DNA from 2 places in the Cellulomonas wangsupingiae genome. Region 2 is predicted to be linked to the other one. Evidence: predicted binding sites of a transcription regulator. Region 2 holds the regulator's gene; the other holds the start of a gene.
The links. Region 2 encodes Rex, which represses fermentation and respiration genes when NADH is low (regulators of the CRP and FNR family bind a similar motif). Its sites were predicted from a motif close to CTTGTGAANNNNTTCACAAG; they were not measured.
Positions count from the first base shown of each region.

Region 1: the regulator Rex is predicted to act here: its motif matches at 1,639-1,658, upstream of mqo (malate dehydrogenase (quinone)).

Region 1 covers NZ_CP101989.1:2,142,065-2,145,462, reverse strand. The annotation lists gene NP075_RS09950 (hypothetical protein) at 1-100, opposite strand, end outside; gene mqo (malate dehydrogenase (quinone)) at 105-1,595, opposite strand; gene NP075_RS09940 (hypothetical protein) at 1,857-2,069, shown strand; gene NP075_RS09935 (App1 family protein phosphatidate phosphatase) at 2,080-3,279, opposite strand; gene NP075_RS09930 (Dps family protein) at 3,276-3,398, opposite strand, start outside.
Region 2 covers NZ_CP101989.1:3,074,359-3,077,756, forward strand. The annotation lists gene NP075_RS14230 (histidine phosphatase family protein) at 1-142, opposite strand, end outside; gene NP075_RS14235 (MarR family winged helix-turn-helix transcriptional regulator) at 189-770, opposite strand; gene NP075_RS14240 (YceI family protein) at 898-1,467, shown strand; gene NP075_RS14245 (redox-sensing transcriptional repressor Rex) at 1,547-2,242, opposite strand; gene NP075_RS14250 (glutaredoxin family protein) at 2,297-2,575, opposite strand; gene NP075_RS14255 (HAD family hydrolase) at 2,645-3,398, shown strand, end outside.

The sequences.
Region 1 (3,398 bases), 930 kb from region 2:
CCGTGAACGCCCGCACCTTGGCGTGCCGCATGGGCGCGCTGACGGGCAGGGGCAGGTCCTCCGCGGTGGTCGGGTCGGGCGTCGTGTCGTCGTCGTGCACGAGGTCAGTGTCCGCCCGTGAGCGTCCCGTCGTCCACGAGCTGGTGGAGCTCCATCGCGGCGTCCCACTCGGCGCCCCCGAGGCTCGGCATCATCTGGTGCAGGCGCGGGCGCCAGGTCTCCGCGTGCTCCGGGAAGCAGCGGTCGAGCAGGTCGAGCATGGTGGCGACCGCGGTGGACGCACCCGGGGACGCCCCCAGCAGGCCCGCGATCGACCCGTCGGCGGAGGCGACGAGCTCGGTGCCGAACTCCAGGACGCCGCCACCCTTGCCACGCTTGATGACCTGGACGCGCTGACCGGCGGTGACGAGCTCCCAGTCGCGGGGGTGGGCCGAGGGCATGTACGCGCGCAGCGAGCGCAGGCGTGCCGTGTCCGACGCCGTCACCTCGCGCACCAGGTAGGTCAGCAGGTCGACGTTCCGCAGGCCCACGGCCAGCATCGGGACCAGGTTGCCGGGCCGCACCGACCGCAGCAGGTCGGTCCACGACCCGCGCTTGAGGAACTTCATCGACCAGCCGGCGTACGGACCGAACATCAGCGCGCGGCCACCGTCGACGACGCGCGCGTCGAGGTGCGGCACGGACATCGGCGGCGCACCGATCGCGGCCTTGCCGTACACCTTCGCGCGGTGCTGCTCGACGATCTCAGGACGCGTGGTCCGCAGGAACTGGCCGCTGATGGGGAAGCCGGCGTACCCGCGGATCTCCTTGATGCGCGCGCGCTGCAGCAGGTGCAGCGCACCGCCGCCGGCGCCGACGAACACGAAGCGCGCCGTCACGGTGCGCGGGGGGCCGCCGTTCCAGCGCCTGTCGGCCACGGTGACGCGCCACCGGCCGTCGCGCAGCCGCTTGAGGCGCGTGACCTCGCTGCTCGTGTGCAGGCGCGCGCCGCGGGTGGTGGCGTCCGTCAGCATCGCGCGGGTGAGCGAGCCGAAGTCCACGTCGGTGCCCCAGGTGGCGCGCGTGGCGGCGACCGGCTCGTCGTCCGTGCGCTGCGCCATGAGCAGGGGCGCCCACCGCTCGATGACCGCGGGGTCGGTCGTGAACTCCATCTCGGCGAAGAGCGGGTGCGCGCGCAGGGCCTCCCAGCGGCGGCGCAGGAACTCGACGTCGGCCGCACCCCGCACGAACGTCATGTGCGGTGTCGTGGAGACGGCGTCCGCCGCACCGGGCAGACGGCCGGCGGCTGCCAGGTGGTGCCACAGCTCGCGCGAGAGCTCGTACTGCTCGTTGATCCTCACGGCCTTGCTGACGTCGACGGTGCCGTCGGGCCGCTGCGGGGTGTAGTTGAGCTCGCACAGCGCCGCGTGCCCGGTGCCCGCGTTGTTCCACGGGTTCGAGCTCTCGAGGGCGACGGCGTCCAGGCGCTCGTGGATCTCGATGCGCCAGTCCGGCTCGAGGGACCCGAGCAGCGACGCGAGCGTCGCGCTCATGATGCCCCCGCCCACCAGGAGGACGTCGACGTCGGCCGCGGTGTCGTGCGTTCGGGGTGCCACGCGGCGATGCTAGGTCGGGCTCCGGGGCGGTCCCAGCCCAAGTCATGTGATGTTTGTCTCCTGGGACTTTCGTCACATGCGCGCCCGTGACCTGGTCCGATGCACGGTGCGTCGGCAGTGGCTCCCGTCCGGGCCGTCCTGCGCGGGGCCGGTCGCGTGTGTCCACGGCGGCGGGCGACACGCCCTCGCCGCGCGGGCGACACGCGGGTGAGGGGCGTCGAGCGGGTGCGGACGGAGCCCGTCCCGGGGTAGAACCGGTGCATGAGCCCCCACCGTTCGCGCGACCTGACGTCCGACCCCGCGGCGCACCGCCTCGCCGACCAGCCGCTGACCGACGCGGAGCTCGGGACGGCGGACGCCCGCGCGGGCGGTGACGCCGCGCGGGCGCCCCGCTCGCTGCGGGCGTCCGAGCTCGAGCCCGACGACGAGGCCATCGCGTCGAGCGACGAGTGGGACGACCCCGAGCGTCTCTGACACCGAGGCCTCAGGCCGTGAGGCCGGCCGCGCGCGCCTGGCGCAGGAGCTCCTCGCCGTCCGCTCCCAGCAGCACCTCGACGCCCGGGACGTCGTCCGCCCGGTCCTGCTGCTCCTCCTGCTCCGGCGTGGCCGTGGGCAGACCGTGCGAGAGCACGTGCTCGCCCGCGGTCAGCTGGCGGATGAGCACGGCCTCCACGCGGTCGCGGTGCCGCGCGACCGCGCCGGCGTAGATCTGCGGGTCGTGCTGGCCGTCGTCGCCGACGAGGATCCACCGCACCTGGGGCATCTCGGCGAACAGCCGACGCAGCTGCGCCACCTTGTGCCGCTGCCCGCTGCGGAACAGCCCGGTGTTGGTCGGTCCCCAGTCCGTCAGCAGCAGCGGCCCGGCGGGGTAGTCGTGCTGCCGCAGGAACCGCCCGATCGCCGGTGCCGCGTTCCACGCGCCCGTCGACAGGTACACGACGGGGGAGTCGGGCCGCGAGGCCTGCAGCTCGCGGTACAGGCGGGACATGCCCGGCACCGCCTCGCGGGCGCTCTCGTGCCGGACGAAGACGTTCCACGCCGCCACCAGGGGACGCGGCAGGCGCGTGACCATGACCGTGTCGTCGATGTCGCTGACGATGCCGACCGTCGGCTCGGGCCCGACCACGACGATCCGCGCCGTGGTGCGGGCGTCGTCCAGCGACGTCAGCTCGACGTCGTGCCATCCCGGGGGGAGGTCTGCCTCGACCATCGCGTCGACGTAGCCGCCACGATCCGCCGTCAGGCGGTGCGTGGTACCGGCGATCGTCACCTCGACGGTGGCACCCGCGACGGGTGCGGTGAAGAACGACCGCCACCCGCGCACCGGCGGCGCGAGGCGCTCACCCGTCTGGGCTCCGGCGCCCGCGTCGGGCAGGTCACGCTGACGGACGTTCGGGGAGGCCAGCAGCGTGCGCGCCAGGACACGCACGCGACCACCCGACCCGTACCCGGCGTAGCCGATGACCCGCACGGTCCAGCCGCGGCGACGAAGGACGCGCGCCACCGCGGCGTCGAACCGGTCCTCGAGGCGTGCGGCGACGTGCAGCTGCTGCACCGGGCTGCCGTCGGGGTTCTCGATGCGCGGCGACACCCGTCCCGCGCGCAGCCCGTCCTCGTCCGACGCGGACGCGCCGGAGGGCAGGGGGTGCGCGTCGGACGCCGCCGGGCCCTGGGGCGCGGTCACGGGGCCTTGCGCTCGGCGGAGGCGGCGGCCTTCGCCGCGGCCTTCTCCGTGGCGGCACCGGCGGTCGACAGCGCGCCGCCGGACGACTCGAGGTGCGCGCGGACGAACCAGTGGAAGAG
Region 2 (3,398 bases):
CCCCGGCCAGCGTGCGGGCGACGAGCTCGGCCATCTGCTGCCCGCGCTCGGACAGCCGGTAGCCGGGCAGCCGGCCGTACAGGAGACCGTCGGGGTTGTGGACCTCACCGTGCCGCAGCAGGTGGACCGTCGTGGCGACCATGTGCACAGTCTCGCAAAGTCTTCCGGGTGCCCGGCACCCGGCGGGCTCAGCGCGGCCGCCCCACCCCGTCGGGCGCGGCGGGGGCACCGGCCGGTGCGCGCAGGTGCTCGACGACCACCTGCATCGCGACGCCGAGCGCGGCGAGCTGGGTGTCGTCGAGCACGTCGACGAGGTGGGCGCGAACCGACTCGACGTGCCCGGGTGCCGCGGCGACGAGCACCTGCCAGCCGTGCTCGGTGAGCACGCAGTTGACGCCCCTCGCGTCGTCGCGCGCGGGCTCGCGTCGGACGATGCCGTCGCGCTCCATGCGGGCCACGGTGTGCGTCAGGCGGCTGCGCGAGTGCGCCAGGTCGTCGGCCAGCTCGGACATGCGCAGCGCGTGCCCCGGCGCCTCGGACAGGCGGACGAGCACCTCGTACTCCCCCAGCGACAGCCCGCTGCAGTCGTCGAGCTCGCGTGCGAGCACGTCGAAGAGCAGCGCCGTGCCGTCGCGGAACGCCCGCCAGTGCTTCTGCTGGGACTCCGAGAGCCAGCGCACGTCGTCGGGGGCGGACGGGGTGGCAGGGGTGGCGTCGGGCGGGCCGGCGTCGTCCGGCTGCACCTTGGCCGTCGAGCTGCGGGTCGGCACGTCGTCCTCCTGGGGTTGCGGCTCACCGTGCACTGTAGTAGAAAGATCAATCACCGAATACTTGTCGAGTCAACGAACCCGTTGGTCCGACGTGCGGACCCCCCACCACGACCCTACGGAGGACCCCATGACCGCTCTCCCCACCGGCACGACCGCTCTCCCCACCGGCCTGACCGCCGGCACCTGGAACATCGACCCCTCGCACACCGAGGCGTCGTTCACCGTCCGCCACGCGGGCATCTCCAAGGTCCGCGGCACCGTCGCGGTCACCTCGGGCGTCCTGACCGTCGGCGAGGACCTCGAGGCGTCGTCCGTGACCGTCACGCTCGACCCCACGACCGTCAGCACCGGCGACGCCAACCGCGACGGCCACCTCAAGAGCGGCGAGTTCTTCGACGTCGAGAAGTTCGGCGACTGGACCTTCACGTCCACCGCGGTGCGCGAGAGCGGCTCCGAGCACGTCGTGGTCGGCGACCTGACGATCCACGGCGTCACCCGCGAGGTCGAGCTCGAGACGACGTTCAACGGCACGGCCGTCGACCCGTTCGGCAACACGCGTGCGGGCTTCGAGGCCACCGTGACCATCTCCCGCAAGGACTTCGACCTGACGTGGAACGCCGCGCTCGAGGCCGGCGGCGTGCTCGTCGGCGACAAGGTGCGCATCGACCTCGACGTCTCGGCCATCAAGGCGGCCTGAGCCACCCGCCGGCACCGCCCGGCACCCACGCCCGAGGGCGCGACCCGCTCGGTCGCGCCCTCGCGGCGTCCGGGCACCGTCACGACACCCCCCCGCCGACGCTGCGCGCCCGGTCGTGGAACGCCAGGATCTGCAGCTCGGAGGCCACGTCCACCGCCCGCACGTCCACGTGGGGCGGCACGCGCAGCGCGCAGGGGGCGAAGGTCAGCACCCCCACGACGCCGGCCGCGACGAGCTCGTCGCACACGCGCTGGGCGACGGCCGCCGGCGTCGTGAGCACCGCGATCGTCGCACCGGTGCGCGCGACGACCGCGGCCAGGTCGGCCGCCGGCTCGACCACGAGCCCCGCCACGGTGGTGCCCACGACCGCCGGGTCCGCGTCGACCAGCCCCACGAGGACGAACCCCCGCTCGGCGATGCCGGCGTAGTTCGCCAGCGCGTGCCCCAGGTTCCCCACGCCCACCAGCAGGACGCGGCGGACGTCCGCGAGCCCCAGCGCCACCGTGATCTGCTCGCGCAGGTGGCCCACGTCGTAGCCGACGCCGCGCCGACCGTAGGACCCGAGGAACGACAGGTCCTTGCGCAGCTGCGCGGGCGTCACACCGGCCCGGGCCGCGAGCTCGTCCGACGACGTCAGGACGGCGCCGTCCGCGGCCGTCTCCTCCAGCGCCCGCAGGTAGCCCGGGAGCCGGCCGACCGTCGCGTGCGGAACCGCCTGGGCCTCGCGCGCGGCACGCCGGACGCCGTCTCGTCCCGAGGTGCGCCGAACGCCCACACGACCCTCCGTACCCGCGTCACCGGGGACGGCCCCGGCGCCTGGTGTCACACGCTAGGGCCTGGCACCGCCCGCCGCGAGAGCCCGCCGCAGCCGGGTCTCGTCGATGCGCCAGTAGCCGCGCCGCACGCCGTCGACGTCGACGACGGGCACGAGGTCGCCCAGCTCGTCGGCCGGCAACCGGCCGTCCGGCGCCGGGACGTCGACGTCGACCTCCGCCCACGTCGCCCCGACGTCCGCGCAGACCCGTTCCACGAGCGACCGCGCCTCGTCGCACAGGTGGCACCCGGCCCGTCCGTAGAGCACCACGCGGGGCGCCGTCGTCCGACTCACGCCGCCACGCTAACCCGCACGGGGGCGGACGGTCGCCCGGCGTGCGGCCGCGCTCGTTACAGTGTCCGGATGCACGCGGGCGACGGGACGGGCGACGACACCGTGGTCGCCGCCACGGTGGAGACACCGAGAGCACGGCTGGTGCCCGAGGGCACGCGCGTGGCGGCGTTCTTCGACGTGGACAACACGATCATCCGGGGGGCGAGCGCGTTCCACCTCGCCGTCGGCCTGTACCGCCGCGGGTTCTTCCGCAAGCACGACCTGCTGAAGTTCGCGTGGGAGCAGGCCCGCTACCGGGCCTTCGGCGAGAACCGCGAGCAGATCGACGACGTCCGCGCGCGGGCGCTGGACATCATGCGCGGGCACTCGGTCGCCGAGGTGACCGCGATCGCCGAGGACGTCTACGACGAGGTCCTCAGCCTGCGCATCTACCCCGGGACGCAGACCCTGCTCGACGCGCACCTCGCCGAGGGGCACGCCGTGTGGCTCGTGACGGCGACGCCGGTCGAGATCGGCGAGCTCATCGCGCGGCGCCTCGGTGCGAGCGGCGCGCTCGGCACCGTCGCGGAGCACCGGGACGGCTTCTACACCGGGCGCCTCGTCGGGGACCTGCTGCACGGCGAGGCCAAGGCGAGCGCGGTCCGTGCGCTCGCCGAGCGCGAGGGGTACGACCTGGGCCTGTGCCACGCCTACGGCGACTCCACCAACGACGTGCCGATCCTGTCGACCGTCGGGCACCCGTGCGCGATCAACCCCGACGGGCGGCTGCGGCGTCACGCCGCCGAGGTCGGCTGGCCGGTGCGCGAGTTCCGCACGCGGCGCC